Regions from separate parts of the Proteus sp. fly-1089 genome, predicted to be linked through region 1. Evidence: predicted binding sites of a transcription regulator. Region 1 holds the regulator's gene; each other region holds the start of a gene.
The links. Region 1 encodes CRP, which controls carbon source genes, mostly activating them, when cyclic AMP is high. Its sites were predicted from a motif close to ATGTGANNNNNNTCACAT; they were not measured.

Region 1 (5,879 bases):
TTTCAATGATGAAAAATATTCGATACGAATATCACCGACTTTACTTGCTAGTGCATCACGTACACTCATCAATTGTTGTTTACGGGCACCAGATGCCAGTTTATCGGCTTTAGTCAGTAAGACGAGTGTAGGAAGTTCAGACTCAACAGCCCAGTCAATCATTTGCATATCGAGGTCTTTTAGTGGATGACGAATATCCATTAAAATAACCACACCTTTTAAGCACTCTCTTTTTTGTAAGTACTCGCCTAAAGAACGTTGCCATTTGCGCTTCATTTCTTCAGGAACTTGAGCATAACCGTAGCCAGGTAAATCGACTAAGCGTAAACCCTCTTCAATTTGGAACAGATTGATTAATTGAGTACGACCTGGGGTTTTACTGGTTCTTGCTAACCCATTTTGTTGGGTTAATGCATTTAAAGCACTGGATTTACCGGCATTAGAGCGACCCGCAAAGGCAATTTCAATCCCTGTATCTGGTGGTAAATGGCGGATATCAGGCGCACTGATGATGAAATGTGCTTTTTGGTAATTAAATTGGGCCATTATGGTATAAACCTCTCTGAAATAATGCGGCTTCTCATGCATACTCATTTCAATTCTGCGTGAGAAAGAATATCTAAAATATCTATTTGCTCTATTTTGGCGCAATTTAATGACTTATAACAGAGCTTAAAAATTAAAATTTACTCTGTTATGACGTAATTAGACTTATTAAGCGTAAATAAAGGTAAATGATTGGCACTATTTACCTCAGCGAATTAGAATCCCTGCATATTAAGTAAGTTGTAGACTATTAAAGTAAAGGATCCCTGCATGTTAAAACGTTTTCTTGTCACCTTCGTTACCGCTTGCACTTTAACAACAGCGACTTTTGCAATGGCAACGGGAGAAACCTTCGTTAAATTAGTCACCTCTGAAGGCAATATTGAAATATCACTGGATAATAAAAAAGCCCCAATAACAACGAAAAATTTTATTCAGTATGTCGAAGATGGATACTATAACGGCACAATTTTTCATCGTGTTATCCCCGGTTTTATGGTTCAAGGCGGTGGTTTCACCGCTGATTTGCAACAAAAGCAAACCAGAGCACCTATTAAAAATGAAGCAGATAATGGGTTACGTAATGTAAAAGGCTCTATTGCTATGGCACGTACGTCGGATAAAGATAGTGCAACCAGCCAATTCTTTATTAATGTGGCTGATAATGCCTTTTTAGATCACGGGCAACGTGATTTTGGTTATGCCGTATTTGGTAAAGTTGTAAAGGGTATGGATGTGGTTGATAAAATTTCACAAGCACAAACCCGCAATATCGGTCCTTACCAAAATGTGCCAGTAAAAACGGTTACTATTTTATCTGCTGAAGTCGTAAAAGAATAAACGCATTATTAGGATAGGATATTTACGTATTCTAATAAGATAAAATGCATATAAACCGGAATGGAAGTATTCATTCCGGGATTTTTAGTACGAAAAAAATATTTTTTATCGTCTGTTTTTTCGTGTGATCTCCTGCAATAAGTATTCATTACACTATTAATCACTGTATTCATCATCAATTACCGTCATTATTGTTATTGCGCAATAAATCAGCAGATTTTCTTGCTTACTATTCATATTTTATACCTGTGCTATGATAATCGGCTTTGTTGTACCCAAGTCGGTTAAACAACGAGCTATTTTGGCAAATATACACTCGCTTTAAAATAGTAATAAAATAGATAATGATAAGAAAATCAGTCGGATAGGCTAATATGCTGTTACTTATTGATAATTACGACTCGTTTACCTACAACCTCTATCAGTATTTCTGTGAATTGGGTGCTGAGGTTGTTGTTAAGCGTAACGATGAGATTGACCTTAAAGAGATAGAAAAGATGATGCCAGCACATCTTGTTATCTCGCCAGGACCTTGTACTCCTGATGAAGCAGGGATCTCTCTTGAGGCTATACAGCGGTTTGCCGGTGAAATCCCTATTCTTGGCGTTTGTCTTGGACATCAAGCAATAGGACAAGCTTTTGGTGCATCTGTTATCAGAGCACGAGAAGTTATGCATGGTAAAAATTCATTGATACATCATAACCAACAAGGTGTTTTTAAAGGACTTAATCGCCCTTTAAGTGTAACGCGCTATCACTCTTTAGTGATAGATGCTACGACGCTACCAGTGCCTTTTGAAGTAACGGCATGGAGCCAACATGATGGAAATGTTGATGAAATTATGGGAATTCGCCATCGTACACTTCCAATTGAAGGGGTTCAATTTCACCCAGAAAGTATTTTAAGTGAACAAGGGCATGAGTTATTAAATAATTTTCTTAAATATTAATAGGATAGTATTTAAATAGCGAAATAACACCTTTTTATACAAAACCACATTTGATTTTTTATTCATATTTAGTGATTATATTTTCATATTGAATATGAATAACGATCAGGTGGGGTAATGACAAAGCAAAGTATCAACCGGGCAACTTACGATCAAGTAATGTTGCCAATTTATTCACCCGCAGAGTTTATTCCTGTCAAAGGAATGGGTAGCCGTGTTTGGGATCAGCAGGGAAAATCGTATATTGATTTTGCTGGTGGTATTGCTGTTTTAGCACTGGGGCATGCTCATCCTGGCCTTAATCAAGCCTTGAAAGAACAAAGTGAGCAGCTTTGGCATGTTAGCAATATATTTACTAATGAACCTGCATTACGTTTAGCGCAAAAATTAATAGATAACACATTTGCGGAACGTGTCTTTTTTGCTAATTCAGGTGCAGAAGCGAATGAAGCCGCATTTAAATTGGCTCGTCATTATGCCATCACTCGCCATAGTCCTTATAAAACTAAAATTATTGCTTTTCATCATGCATTTCATGGCAGAACTCTGTTTACAGTATCTGTCGGTGGGCAGCCTAAATATGCAGATGGTTTTGGTCCTAAGCCTGCAGATATCGTGCACGTTCCTTTTAATGACTTAGATGCGGTTAAAGCGGTAATGGATGATCACACTTGTGCCGTTGTACTAGAACCAGTTCAAGGTGAAGGTGGCGTAACGGCGGCAACACCTGAGTTTATGAGAGGGCTACGTGAGCTGTGCGATAAGCATCAAGCACTACTTGTTCTTGATGAAGTACAAACAGGTATGGGGCGTACAGGTAAGCTTTTCGCTTATATGAACTATGATGTGATACCAGACATTATTACAACCGCAAAAGCACTAGGAAGTGGTTTCCCTCTCAGTGCGATGTTAACAACACATGAGATAGCTTCTGCAATGGGTGTAGGGACTCATGGTACAACTTATGGAGGTAATCCACTCGCTTGTGCAGTGGGCAATGTCGCATTTGATTTAATTAATACGCCTGAGGTACTTGAGGGTGTAGAAAAGCGTTATCAATGGATTGTAGATGAGCTCACGGCAATAAACCAAACCTACAACGTCTTTTCGCAAATCCGTGGACAAGGATTATTGATCGGTGCACAACTCGCACCACAATATGAAGGTAAAGCCAAAATACTATTAGGATTAGCTGCAAAGCATGGTTTAATGATGTTAAATGCAGGCGCTGATGTTATGCGTTTTACGCCATCATTAATTATTACCCAAGAAGAGCTACAAGAAGGAATGGTAGCATTAAAAGCGGCTATTGCGGAGTTTGTAAAAGAATAGTCCTTATTATAAACCCCATCACAAGAATGGGGTTTATACAGATCTTTTTATCAATAGCCCTTTGTATCGGGCTATTGTTTGTTCGGGCGGGGAAACTTAGCGAGTCCCGTAAACGACGATTGTTTTACCGTGTGCAGAGATCAGGTTTTGATCTTCCAACATTTTCAGAATACGGCCTACAGTTTCGCGTGAACAACCAACGATTTGACCGATTTCCTGACGTGTAATTTTAATTTGCATGCCATCAGGATGCGTCATAGCATCGGGTTGTTTTGCTAAGTTTAGTAAGGTTTGTGCAATACGACCTGTTACATCAAGGAAAGCAAGGTTACCTACTTTTTCTGATGTGGTTTGTAATCTGTTCGCCATTTGAGCTGACAGGCGCATCAGAATATCAGGGTTAACCTGAATTAATTGGCGGAATTTTTTATAGGAAATTTCTGCTACTTCACAGGCTGTTTTTGCTCTAACCCATGCACTACGTTCTTGATCTTCTTCAAATAATCCAAGTTCACCGATGAAATCCCCCTGATTCAGGTAGGAGAGGATCATTTCTTTCCCTTCTTCATCTTTAATAAGAACAGCCACGGAACCTTTAACAATATAATAAAGTGTTTCCGCTTTCTCACCTTGGTGGATCAGCGTGCTCTTGGATGGATATTTGTGAATATGGCAGTGTGACAAAAACCATTCAAGAGTCGGGTCTGTTTGCGGCTTGCCGAGAACCATTCGCGTTATCCTCTGTACGTTAAATGCAGCCTTTCAAAACGGATGGACTCCCTTTTGAGACAGCGTGCTTAAAAATCCTATCTTGACCTATTAACTTCCTGAGAACACGGTAAGTTAATATGGAGTAGATTATAATAAATGAGAAAATAATGCATTGATCTTAACCACTATCATCAAGCAGATATTGTTTTTAACACAATTAGTGCATTAAGTCTCGTTTTACGCAGTCAGCATAATAAACCTATTTGCTAATTGCTAGTTGAATTATGAGAATGTACTCTTTTAGTTTCTGTCATGTTTAGAGGGAAAATAAATGGAAGCACGAGTTAAGTGGGTTGAAGATTTATCTTTTGTTGGTGAGTCTTCATCAGGTCATCAAATAATGATGGATGGGAACTCTGGCGATAAAGCACCAAGCCCAATGGAAATGGTCTTAATTGCTGCGGGGGGATGCAGTGCGATTGATGTCGTTAGTATTTTACGCAAAGGGCGACATCAAGTCACTGATTGTGAAGTAAAATTAACATCAGAGCGTCGCGAAGAAGCCCCTCGTTTATTTACTGATATCAATTTACATTTTATTGTTTCAGGTAAAGAACTCACAGATAAAATTGTTGAGCGAGCTGTTCAATTATCTGCAGAAAAATATTGTTCCGTCTCTTTAATGTTAGGAAAAGCAGCTAATATTACACATTCATTTGAAATAAAAGATACTGAGTAAATTTGATATTTTAAAATAAATTTTAATCAGGAAATAATATCCCTTAAATAAGGGGATATTATTTTTATAAAAATAGAGTTTATTTTTGTTAACTGATCTTTTCGCCATTTAATAATTTTTTGACTAATGGCGCCATAATTAATTCCATCGCTAATCCTAATTTTCCACCAGGCACCACAATCGTATTTATTGTTGACATAAATGAGCCATGCAACATTGCCAGCAAATAAGGAAAATCAATATCAGTTAAGCCTCTAAAGCGAATAACAATAAAACTTTCATCAAGAGTTGGGATAGCTTTAGCTGAGAATGGGTTTGATGTATCGACGGTAGGGACTCGTTGAAAGTTGATGTGAGTACGCGAAAATTGCGGAATGATATAGTTAATATAATCATCCATTGAGCGCACCACTGAATCTCTTACGGCTTCTTGTGAATGACCCCGTTCAGTTGTGTCTCGGATAAGTTTTTGTATCCACTCAAGGTTAACGATAGGGACAACACCCACTAATAAATCAACATGCTGTGCGACATCATGTTCATCAGTGACAACACCTCCGTGTAATCCTTCATAAAAGAGTACATCGGTATTATTGGGTAATGATTCCCATGGTGTAAAAGTTCCTGGTAATTGATTGTAGGGCGTCGCTTCATCATAAGAGTGTAAATATTTACGTGATTGGCCCTGTCCTGTTTCGCTATAGTGGCTGAATGTGGAACTCAGTAGGCTAAAATCATTTGCTTCAGGGCCAAAATAGCTA
Region 2 (5,879 bases), on a different contig from region 1:
ATTATTCTACTGTGATTACACTGCGCGGAAAGAAATTTCCGTTGGAATTGCATCACCATCCCAATACATTTGAGCAGAAACGGTTGACGCTATTTCGCGATAAATATCAGCAAATTCACCTTCTGGATCACGCATCACTGTTGGCTGTCCACGGTCTAAGTCTTCACGTAAAGAGATATGAAGAGGAACTTGACCTAATAATTGGCAATGATATTTCTCTGCCAATTTCGCCGCGCCACCGGTACCAAAGATAGGCTCAAGGTGACCACAGTTACTACAAATATGCGCACTCATGTTTTCAATGATACCTAATACAGGTACATTGACTTTCTTAAACATGACAATCCCTTTCATTGCATCCACCAGCGCAATATCTTGTGGTGTTGTGACCACAACCGCTGCGGTTACAGGGATATTTTGGGATAAGGTTAATTGAATATCACCTGTTCCTGGTGGCATATCGATAACGAGATAATCTAAGTCAGGCCACAACGTATCTTGGAGCATTTGCATTAACGCCTTGCTCGCCATAGGACCACGCCATACCATCGCATTATCATCAGTCACTAAATAACCGATAGAGTTAGACGCTAATCCATAAGCCATAATTGGCGCCATATGTTGTCCATCAGGAGACGTTGGACGCTCCATTGTGGTACCTAACATATTAGGAATAGACGGCCCATAAATATCCGCATCAAGAATACCCACTTTAGCACCTTCTTGTGCAAGAGCTAATGCAAGGTTAACGGCTGTACTTGATTTACCTACACCACCTTTACCAGAGCTCACAGCAAGAATATTACGCACGCCATTAACGCCAGGCAGATCATTTGCACGACGTAAGGTTGAAATATTATGCTTGAGTTTCCATTCAATCGCTTTTGCGCCTGTGATGTCACGAAGTTCAGCTGTCTTTTCTTCGATTAGCGCTTGGAAAGGTTTTTTCCAAACAAATGGCATCACTAATTCGATATGAAGAACATCGTCAATCATCGCACATTGATGTAATGCTTTTAGAGAAAGCAGATTACGTTTCAATGTCGGGTGTTCAAAAGTAGACAAGACACCTGAAACTTTTTCGTTCAGAATCTCAGGGGTGGTCTGCTCGGGGGATTTATCACTCATCCCGGCTCCTCTCGTTTTCATTATTTATTTACTATATGAGTGTATCTATCATATCAGATAGTAGATGACTACGATAATGCCTTACCTCAATTTGCCAACTGAAATTTCTCTTGCAAAAACTCCATTATTGCCCTAGCGACATCATGACGGATCGGTTACCATCAAAGTCCCTTTTATTAATTTTATGGAAGTAAGATCCTTACTATGTCTCACGTCGCGAATAAATTATTGGTAACCTGCGCGTTACCTTATGCTAACGGTTCAATTCATCTCGGTCATATCCTTGAGCACATTCAGGCAGATATCTGGGTCCGTTATCAACGAATGCGCGGCAAAGAAGTTCATTTCATCTGCGCTGACGATGCCCACGGCACTCCAATTATGTTGAAAGCTCAACAATTGGGTATAACCCCTGAAGCCATGATTGAAGAAATGAGCAAAGAGCATCAGCAGGATTTTGCTGGCTTCAATATCAGCTATGATAATTATCACTCTACACACAGTGAAGAAAGTCGTGAATTATCGACGAAAATTTATCTAGCACTGAAGAAAAATGGTCACATCAAAAGCAAAACAATTTCTCAGCTGTATGATGAAGAAAAAGGCATGTTTCTTCCTGACCGTTTTGTAAAAGGCACGTGCCCTAAATGTAAAGCACAAGACCAATACGGTGATAACTGTGAAGTATGTGGCTCAACATACAGCCCTACAGAATTAATTAATCCACGTTCTGTCGTTTCAGGATCAACACCTGTAATGCGCGAAACAGAACACTACTTCTTTGACTTACCTGCATTCAGCAACATGCTACAAGCATGGATCCGTTCAGGCGCACTGCAAGAACAAGTTGCGAATAAAATGCAAGAATGGTTCGACAGTGGTTTACAACAATGGGATATCACTCGTGATGCGCCTTATTTCGGTTTCGAAATTCCAGATGCACCGGGTAAATATTTCTATGTATGGCTAGATGCACCGATTGGCTACATGAGTTCATTCTTAAACTTATGTGAAAAACGCGGTGATTTAAATTTTGATGAGTTTTGGAATAAAGACAGCAAAGCTGACCTTTATCACTTTATTGGCAAAGATATCGTCTATTTCCACAGCTTATTCTGGCCAGCTATGTTAGAAGGCAGTGAATATCGCAAGCCAACAAACCTATTTGTTCATGGTTATGTCACTGTAAATGGCGCCAAGATGTCTAAGTCTCGTGGCACATTTATTACCGCTCGCGCCTATCTTGATCATTTTGATGCTGATTGCCTACGTTATTATTACGCAGCAAAACTTTCATCACGCATTGACGATATTGACCTAAACTTAGAAGACTTTGTTCAGCGCGTAAATAGCGACATCGTAAATAAAGTCGTTAACCTAGCATCACGTACCGCTGGTTTTATCAGCAAGCGTTTTGATGGCAAATTAGCAGATTCTTTAGATGATGCTAAGCTTTATCAGCACTTTGTTGATATGCAAGAAAACATTGCACAATCATTCGAAAATCGTGAATTTAGTAAAGCCATCCGTGAAATTATGGCATTAGCTGATGAAGCTAACCGTTATATTGACGAAAAAGCACCTTGGGTAGTGGCAAAACAAGAAGGTCAAGACGCTCAGTTACAAGCAATCTGCACCATGGGAATTAACTTGTTCCGCGTGTTGATGACGTATCTGAAACCAGTCTTACCTTCACTAACAGAACGTTCAGAAGCATTTTTGCAAACTCAATTAACATGGGATGCACTTGCACAACCGCTGTTAGGCCAAGAAATCACTAAATTCAAAGCGCTGTTTAACCGTATTGAAATGGATAAAGCCAATGCAATGGTTGAAGCATCTAAAAGTACCATTGCACCCGTAAAAGAAGTCTCTGGTCCATTAGCTGATTCACCGATCCAAGAAACCATCAAGTTTGATGATTTTGCAAAAATTGATATGCGTATCGCTGAAATTAAACAAGCAGATTTTGTTGAAGGCTCAGACAAACTGTTGAAATTAATTTTGGACTTAGGTGGAGAAACTCGCCAAGTATTTTCCGGTATTCGTACAGCATACCCAGATCCTAAAGTGTTAGAAGGTCGCTTAACAGTAATGGTGGCAAACTTAGCACCTCGTAAAATGCGTTTTGGTATTTCAGAAGGCATGGTAATGGCTGCCGGCCCGGGTGATAAAGATATCTTCTTACTCAGCCCAGATACTGGTGCAAAACCGGGCCAACAAGTGAAATAACAACCAAAATTCATTTGCCAAGTAAATAAATGGCGGGGTTCTATTAGAGCCCCGCTCTTTTTTTATTGTGATCCATAGCACACTTTCAAAATCGGTGTATGATAATTCTGTTAGTTGATTTGGGACACTTACTTATGAAATCTAAACGGGCACGATTGCAGATTACACTTTGGCATTATCTACGATCTTTTTTGGTACTTTATCTTTGTCTCTTTGCTGGTAATCTTATTTCAGCCCTTCTACCCTTCGCGGTTCCAGGCAGTATTGTTGGCTTACTGATCCTTTTTGGTCTACTTGCTTTCCAGCTTATCCCTTTACGTTGGGTTAAACCCGGTGCCAATATCCTATTAAAAAACATGTCATTACTCTTTATCCCTATCGGTGTTGGTGTAATGAACTATTATGATTTGTTAAGTCAGCAACTTTTTCCCATCGTTTTAGCCTGCGTCGTGAGTACCTTTGGTGTTATGGCGCTCGTTGCATATTGCTCACACTACGTTCATCGTGAACGCATTATCGTGGGTTCAAAACCAGACCAAGTTGAAGATATTGTTGAAACAAAAGAGAAAGACGACGATAACGCGTTAAGCGAGAAGAAAAAATGTTAGCCATATTGATGAATATTTGGTGGTCACTACCTTTAAGTATTTTTATTTTTTACTTAGCTCGTAAGCTTGCAGCCCGATTTAAATTGCCTATTTTAAATCCGCTTTTAATTGCTATTGTGGTGATTATTCCTATTTTATTAATAACTAAAATACCTTATGAAAATTATTTTGCAGGTAGTCGTATTTTAAATGACTTACTACAACCTGCTGTTGTCGCTTTAGCTATCCCACTTTATCAGCAATTACACCAAATTCGCGCACAGTGGAAATCATTAATTAGTATTTGCTTTATTGGTAGTGTTGCTGCTATGGCTAGTGGTACTGCAATTGCCTTATGGGCTGGTGCAACACCTGAAATCGCAGCATCAATCTTACCTAAATCCGTCACAACACCTATCGCGATGGCAGTCGCAGACTCCATAGGTGGTATTCCTGCAATCAGTGCTGCATGTGTTATTGCAGTAGGTATTTTAGGTGCCATTTTTGGTCACACTCTATTCAAGATATTGCGAATTCCGACTCACGCCTCTCGAGGTTTAGCTATGGGAACCGTTTCGCATGCAGTGGGAACAGCAAGAGCTGCAGAAGTGGATTATATCGAAGGTGCTTATAGTTCATTAGCATTAATGACCTGTGGGATTATTACCTCTTTACTTGCTCCATTTATATTCCCTATTATTTTGCATCTTTATAGTTGATCTCTTTCTTACTCTCCATTCTTAACTCCCCGATTTAATTAAATTTATTTCGGGGATTTTTACTATAAATTTGAGACACATCTCTCAATTAATGAATTTGTTGCAATTGTTTCATTGAAAATATGATTTTCATCACATATAAGAATGGGGAAAGATGCCTAGAATCTTATAATACAGAAAGATTAATGGGAGACTCATGTATGCATACTCGTTTTCAGGCAATTTGGTCAGATTTATCTCCGCAGTTACAACACGCACTTGCTCCTTATCTTGAGCAGGGTGCATTCCCTGCAATGTTCACGGCAGAACAGGTCAACGCCATAAAAACACAGTTACAATGTAATGATGATGCCTTAGCCCTTGCACTTTTGCCTGTTGCTGCGGCTTGTGCTGTTGCACCTATCTCTAACTTCAAAGTAGGTGCGGTTGCTCGTGGTGAAAGTGGTAATCTTTACTTCGGTGCCAATATGGAATTTGCTGGCGCACCATTACAACAAACAGTCCATGCTGAACAAAGTGCGGTAACTCATGCATGGCTACGTGGTGAATCTCGCTTAATTTCAATCACTGTAAACTATACACCTTGTGGTCATTGTCGCCAGTTTATGAACGAACTCAACAGCGGCACCCATATTCAGATCCAATTACCTGGTAGAAAAGTAGCGACATTAGGGGATTATTTACCTGATAGCTTTGGCCCGAAGGATCTCAATATCACCTCTTTATTAATGGATAAGGTTAATCACGGTTACAAAATTGATAACCCTAGTGAATTAGCACAACAGGCGCTACAAGCTGCCAATCGTAGCCATGCACCTTATAGTGAGTCTCACAGTGGTATTGCTGTTCAAATGAAAAATGGCAAAATTTTCCAAGGTAGCTACGCAGAAAATGCTGCATTTAACCCAAGCTTACCGCCATTACAAGCCGCATTAATTTTATTAAATATGGCAGGTGAGAGTGTGATGGAAATTGAATCTGCTGTCCTAATTGAAAAAGCAGAAACAATTTTAACACAATGGGATGCAACTCAAGCCACATTAACGGCTTTAGGTTGCCACCAGATGCAACGCATCACTTTGTAAAAAGTTTTAACTTATTCCTCTAAAAATCTCTCCTAAAAAAGCATCAGCATGTAAATTTTGCTGATGCTTACCAGAAAAAGTTGTAACAACTGTATCTATCTCTCATTTCTAAGCATAAAAATCATAAA
Region 3 (5,879 bases), on a different contig from region 1:
AATTTGGCAATATTTTATTTTTTGCACATACTTTATAAAGCGCTTTATGTTTTCTTTTCAAAAATACTCAACCAATTACACAATATATAAGGAGTTTGATAATGAAACTATGGGCAAAAATCTCCGCTGTCATGGCGGCATTATTGATGGCATTTACGTTGTCTGCATGTTCTCCGACTTCAACGTCAGAAGGTACTGGGGGTTATTTTGACGACTCTGTGATCACCACCAAAGTTAAAACAGCACTAATCGGTGAAAAAAATCTTAATTCAACACAAATTAGCGTTGAGACTTTTAAAGGTAAAGTTCAATTAAGTGGTTTCGTTTCTTCTCAAGCGGATGCTAATCGTGCCATTGAAACAACACGCAAAGTTACAGGTGTAAAAGGCGTTATCAATTCAATGGTTGTTCGCTGATCACTTTTTTATTCTAGTCTTCCCTTAGCTTTATTTTTTAGACCACTTCGGTGGTCTTTTTCATTTATGAATTTATGTTTATTTGTACGGACTATCATAATACAGATCAATTTTTGCAAAAAAATCAAATCATTCAAAAATAGCCCGCTTTTGTCTCACCCTAAAAACAAGCTCATAAAAAGAGCAAAGCAAAAGGTTCTCTAATCATTTCGCGTTCAATAACAAACCACTTAGTTATTATCTGTACGAGGCTTTTCTAATCCTTTTTATTTCTCTATTAATCTCATCTATCCGTTGATAGATAACACGCTTTTACTAAAATTAAATACAAAGGTGCATTTTAAATGCATCTACAAAATACTCGATTTTATCGATTACAATGCTATTTATTATTAACAAATAGAAATAAATAATTCTCATTATATTTATAGTAGAGCTTTAAGATGCATATAAAATACACCTTAAAAGATATTTAAACATTATATGTTCCATTTTAAATGCATCTTTATTTATTTAACATTATTTAAAAATGACTCTTGTTTTAAGTATTAATAATAAAATGGTATCTTTTGATAATCTAAAAATGAGAGTTGTCTTGTGAATTTAAAACATAAAAAAAGCGAAGATAAACTTCGCTTTTTCATTATGAGATATTCTTTTAAAGAAAGAATAATTAGAAACGGTAGCCCACACCAAACATAAATACAAATGGGTCTAAACGTGTTTTAACATCAAAGTCTTTATTAGCAACTTCACTGTTGAATCTTGCTTTTGTTTCGATATTCATCCACCAAACAGAAGCATTCAGCATCCAATTTTTATCGAGGTTATAATCTAAACCCGCTTGTGCTGCAAAGCCCCATGAATCCTTAAGATCAAGCCCATTCAAGCCTAAGCCATCTACTGCTGGATTGTTATTGAATTTCTCATCAAAGAAAGTGGTAAAGTTAAGGCCAGCACCTAAATAAGGACGTAATTTATCTTCACCATTACCAAAGTAATATTGCGCCATTAATGTTGGTGGTAAATGTTTAACTTTTGCAATTTCGCCCACACCACTTAATGAAATTTTATGCTCAAATGGTGTTGCGGCTAATAATTCAACACCGATATTATCAGTGATCATATACCCAAAGGTTAAACCTAATTGAGTATTATTATTTACTCCAAAATGGTCGCCACCTAATATTGCATCAGAACCCGCATTAGGACGAACAGTTGCAGTACCTGCACGGAATAAAAAATCCCCCGCTTGGTGAGCAAAAGAAATAGAAGGCGCAAGAGTTGCAGCCGCTAAAATAAGCGCAGAAAGTTTTTTCATTATTTAACCCATTCCTGTAATAAGTAAAATCTCCGCTAAAAATATAACCATTTATTGATAATTATGATCTAATACCGATCACAACTTTGGAATTATTTTTGCAGAAAGTGTTATTTCTCTTTTTATTATTTATCAATATAATTATTTATAATTGATCCACATCAAATTACACATTAATACAATTTTTTCTTATAATTAAATTTATTTTTAGTAATATTTTTTGAATAAAAAACATCCTAAAAAGGCATATTTAAAAATAAAGTTATCTTTATGTTAAAATAATGTTTTGTTTAATTTAAATAATGAATGTACTGTGGCTGTTAATATCAAAAAATAAGCTTAGTAAGCGGTTTGATAGAAAATATCCCTTTTTGCTGTTGTAAAAGGTACAATGGCGCACATTGACTTAGTCTATTTTTATAGGAGCAGTTTCATGCCTACCACGGCACGCACAATCTACCGCGACAGCCTTAATTTTTATAAGAATGAACAACGTAGCATTGTTACTATTTCCGCTATTCTTGCTGTTATTTTAGCGATCATTCATGTCTTAGTTGGTCCAACTCCCCAAGAGTACCAATTGATGATTGAATTTGTTGCCAATTTTAAAAACACACAACTTTCTTCTACTTCTCCTGCTGAATTAGAAGCTATGTCAAATAGTGTCGTGGGTGTTGCCAAAAAAGTCTTAGTGCTCTATTTATTTGAAACACTCCAGCAAAGTATTCTCGTGCTTACCCTACTGATGTTTGCTATGGCTATCTCCTCAGGTCATAGCGTCACTCTAGGTCAAACAGCTAATGCTAGCCTACCTCGCCTACCGAAAATGTTTTTATTGATTGTCTTATGCTCTATTTTGATTAGTGCGGGCTTTATGGTGATGATCATTCCAGGTATCATTTTGCTGATTGGCTTTGCATTAGCGCCAGTTGTGCTAGTACGCCAACAGAATATGGGAAGTGCTATTCGTTTAGGATGGAGAATAGGCTTTGGTGAATCAGGTTCACTTATCCCCGCATTAGGGATTTGGATCTTATTGCAGTTCGGTATTGGTTTTGTGGGTAATCTCACAATTCAATTGCCCGATATTATCCATAACTTCTTATTCTACTTTCTGAAAAACATGGCTTCAGCTTGGTTGATTATTTACTTGTTTCGCTTATTTATGCTGGTGGAAAATAAATACACAACGCAACAGCGTTAATCGCTCTATGCCTTAGTTTTATCTATAAAAAATCCCGTGATAATTAACCGATTTTGAGGTTACGTCATATCACGGGATTTTTCTTTGTACAAAATACGCCTCAATAATGCTTAATCAGCACATTTTGGTGTCGGTATATTGCTGACTATTGTTGCCGTTGATGTATCCTCATCGTGGCTCTCAGCATCTTGTTTTAACGCCTCTATTCTTGCTTCTTTTTGTTTTTCTTTTATTTGTTGTCGGCTTTGATACAGTCGGATCACAAAATAGAGATCGGGAGCAATAATCAAATCATCTTCATTAAGTGAAATTTTATTACGTTCAATCCAACGATTTAATTCTGTTCTACGGCCAGCTAAAACCAATTTCACGCCTTTTATTCGTAACTCTCGTATTAGCTCATCAATAGCAGCAAACACGCTAACATCATCATAGGTAAAGCTTACAGCTGCATCTACCGCTAACCATGCTGGCCGTCGAGGTGCGCTATCAACAAGTTGAAGTACCCGTTTTTTAAAATAGCCCACATTAAAATAAGTCAGTGGTGAATTAAACCGATACATCATTAAACCATCAATAGGTTCAATGCCATTATCTTTATTCATTGAGTGAACCATACCTTGTTCATCAACACCCAATAATTGATCGCTCGGACGAAAAACAATACGCAAAAATTGTAACAAACCTAATAAAACGGCAAAACCGATACCGTTAATTAGCCCTGCCAATAACACGGCTAATAAGGTGAATGATGCCAATGTAAATGCTTGTTTATTACGTTTACGATAAGACCAAATATGACGAATACTCAATAATGACCATGAAGAGACAATCAACACAATCCCCAATGATGATAATGGAATATAGGCGAGAAAATCGGTCATAAATAATAGTACTAGCAAAATAACCAGTGCTGCGATAATAGAAACTAATTGCGTTTTCCCACCAACAGAATCATTGACTGCAGTACGGCTACTTGCCGCACTTACCGCAAATCCTTGAGAAAGCGCGGCCGCAATATTGGCAATACCTAACGCTTTTAACTCTTGGTCTGCATCGACATCATAACCATTCTTACTGGCAAAGCTGCGGGCAGTCATCATAAAACTAACGAAGCTAATAACCGCCAAGTTTATAGATGGAACTAACAATTCTCTCAAGACACCTGGATGAAATCCCGTCATGGATACAACAGGTAAAAACAGATCAACATTACCTGCATCTTTATCTACGATAGCAATGCCAAAGCTTGCTAAATCAAATTGCCAACTTAAATACGTCATCACGACCATAGCAATTAAAGGTGCTGGCCAACGGCTTCGAAAATACCGAATACCCAATAATAACGCTAATGTTATCGCAGACATTAACACGGTGGGTAAATGCGCATCCATTAATCGAAATGGAACTTCAATTAATTTTTCAATTAAATGATCAGGTGATGTATCAAAACCAAATACTTTACTGATTTGCCCAACCATAATAGTGATCGCGACACCATTTAAAAGCCCCTGCAAAATAGGTCGAGATAGAAAATCAGTAAAAGCCCCTAGCCGAAAATGGCTGGCTAAAATACACCAAAATCCCGTCATTGCCGTCATAATAATTGCAAGTTGCCATCTAGCATTCTCATCACCAGCAGATAATGGAATAACTACAGCAGCAATAACAGCACAGGTTGCTGCATCAGGCCCTGTAATTAGCTGACGCGATGTGCCAAACAACGCATAAATAATCATCGGAAAAATACAGGCATATAATCCAACAATCGGGTTAATTCCTAATAATTCGGTATAAGCAATTGCGACTGGCAATGCAACGGCAGCAACAGAAAGCCCAGCTTTTAAGTCATAGCCAAAATAATTACGCTTATAATTAAACAATAAGCCTAATCCTGGCATCCATTTTATTATTCTTTTTCCGTTCATTGATTTCCTCTTATCAGAAATACTTTTTTATATTTATGCATTCATCAAAAAGTGGCGATAATGTTGATGAGTTACTGAATCATATACTAGAGTGATATTTAAATCCTCTTTCATAACTCAAGCTTTAATTTCAGCCCCCCTAAATGCAATTACGTTGATTTTTCATTGAGTTATTTCAGAGAAAAACTGTGTTTTTTTATATAAATCAGCACTTCATAATTAAAGATATGCAATTGTTTACCCATTTTCTGTCGCTTTGCATTAGAATAGCCTAGTTTATGAATTTAATTACCATAGGTTCCTATTTGTTATGAAAAATGGCTGGCTTAAGCAATTACTTGATTTCGCTCCACTATTAGTGTTTTTTATCTTCTATAAATGGCAAGATATTTTCTACGCTTCAGGTGCATTAATTGTCGCCACGTGGATTTCAGTCGGCTTGACGTGGCTTATTTTCCATAAAGTTGAAAAAGCACCACTCATTACGGCTATTGTTGTCACTATTTTTGGCTCATTAACTATCTTCTTCCATTCTGCTGATTTTATTAAATGGAAAGTCACTGCCATATATGCCATTTTTGCTGTTGTATTAATTGGTATGCAGCTATTTACACCTAAAACATTAATGGAAAGAATGTTAGGCAAAGAACTTGCCATGCCAGCGGCTAATTGGAAAAAAGTAAATATAGCTTGGGTGATTTTCTTTTTTGCTTGTGCCTTAGGTAATATCTACGTGGCATTCTCTTTACCTGAAGAGACTTGGGTTAATTTTAAAGTCTTCGGTTTAACCATTTTGACCTTTATCTTTACTATCGCCAGTGTGGTTTATATCTGGAATAATCGTTTACCAGAAGAACAAACTGAAGAAGAAGCCACACAAAATACTGAACACGCATTATCAGATGATATGACAAAACAAGCATCTAAACCGACATCACACGATGCTCATTCAAAATCTGAGTAATCACGTTTATTTTATTGGGAGATGTATACTCATCATATATAACCTT

Region 2: a site for CRP is predicted at 3,426-3,443, ahead of ABN080_RS00395 (CidA/LrgA family protein). Genes of this name have one in related genera too.
Region 3: a site for CRP is predicted at 1,887-1,904, ahead of ompW (outer membrane protein OmpW). Genes of this name have one in related genera too.

What each region holds. Positions count from the first base shown of each region.
Region 1 covers NZ_JBEETS010000007.1:222,562-228,440, forward strand. The annotation lists gene yihA (ribosome biogenesis GTP-binding protein YihA/YsxC) at 1-546, opposite strand, end outside; gene ppiA (peptidylprolyl isomerase A) at 817-1,386, shown strand; gene ABN080_RS15330 (aminodeoxychorismate synthase component II) at 1,761-2,336, shown strand; gene argD (bifunctional acetylornithine/succinyldiaminopimelate transaminase) at 2,454-3,668, shown strand; gene crp (cAMP-activated global transcriptional regulator CRP) at 3,765-4,397, opposite strand; gene ABN080_RS15345 (OsmC family protein) at 4,711-5,118, shown strand; gene ABN080_RS15350 (phosphoribulokinase) at 5,207-5,879, opposite strand, start outside.
Region 2 covers NZ_JBEETS010000001.1:78,774-84,652, reverse strand. The annotation lists gene apbC (iron-sulfur cluster carrier protein ApbC) at 16-1,128, opposite strand; gene metG (methionine--tRNA ligase) at 1,333-3,360, shown strand; gene ABN080_RS00395 (CidA/LrgA family protein) at 3,495-3,968, shown strand; gene ABN080_RS00390 (CidB/LrgB family autolysis modulator) at 3,971-4,666, shown strand; gene cdd (cytidine deaminase) at 4,867-5,751, shown strand.
Region 3 covers NZ_JBEETS010000001.1:538,269-544,147, reverse strand. The annotation lists gene ABN080_RS02590 (BON domain-containing protein) at 102-416, shown strand; gene ompW (outer membrane protein OmpW) at 1,090-1,737, opposite strand; gene ABN080_RS02580 (YciC family protein) at 2,171-2,941, shown strand; gene ABN080_RS02575 (SulP family inorganic anion transporter) at 3,052-4,869, opposite strand; partial or broken gene ABN080_RS02570 (septation protein A) at 5,180-5,728, shown strand.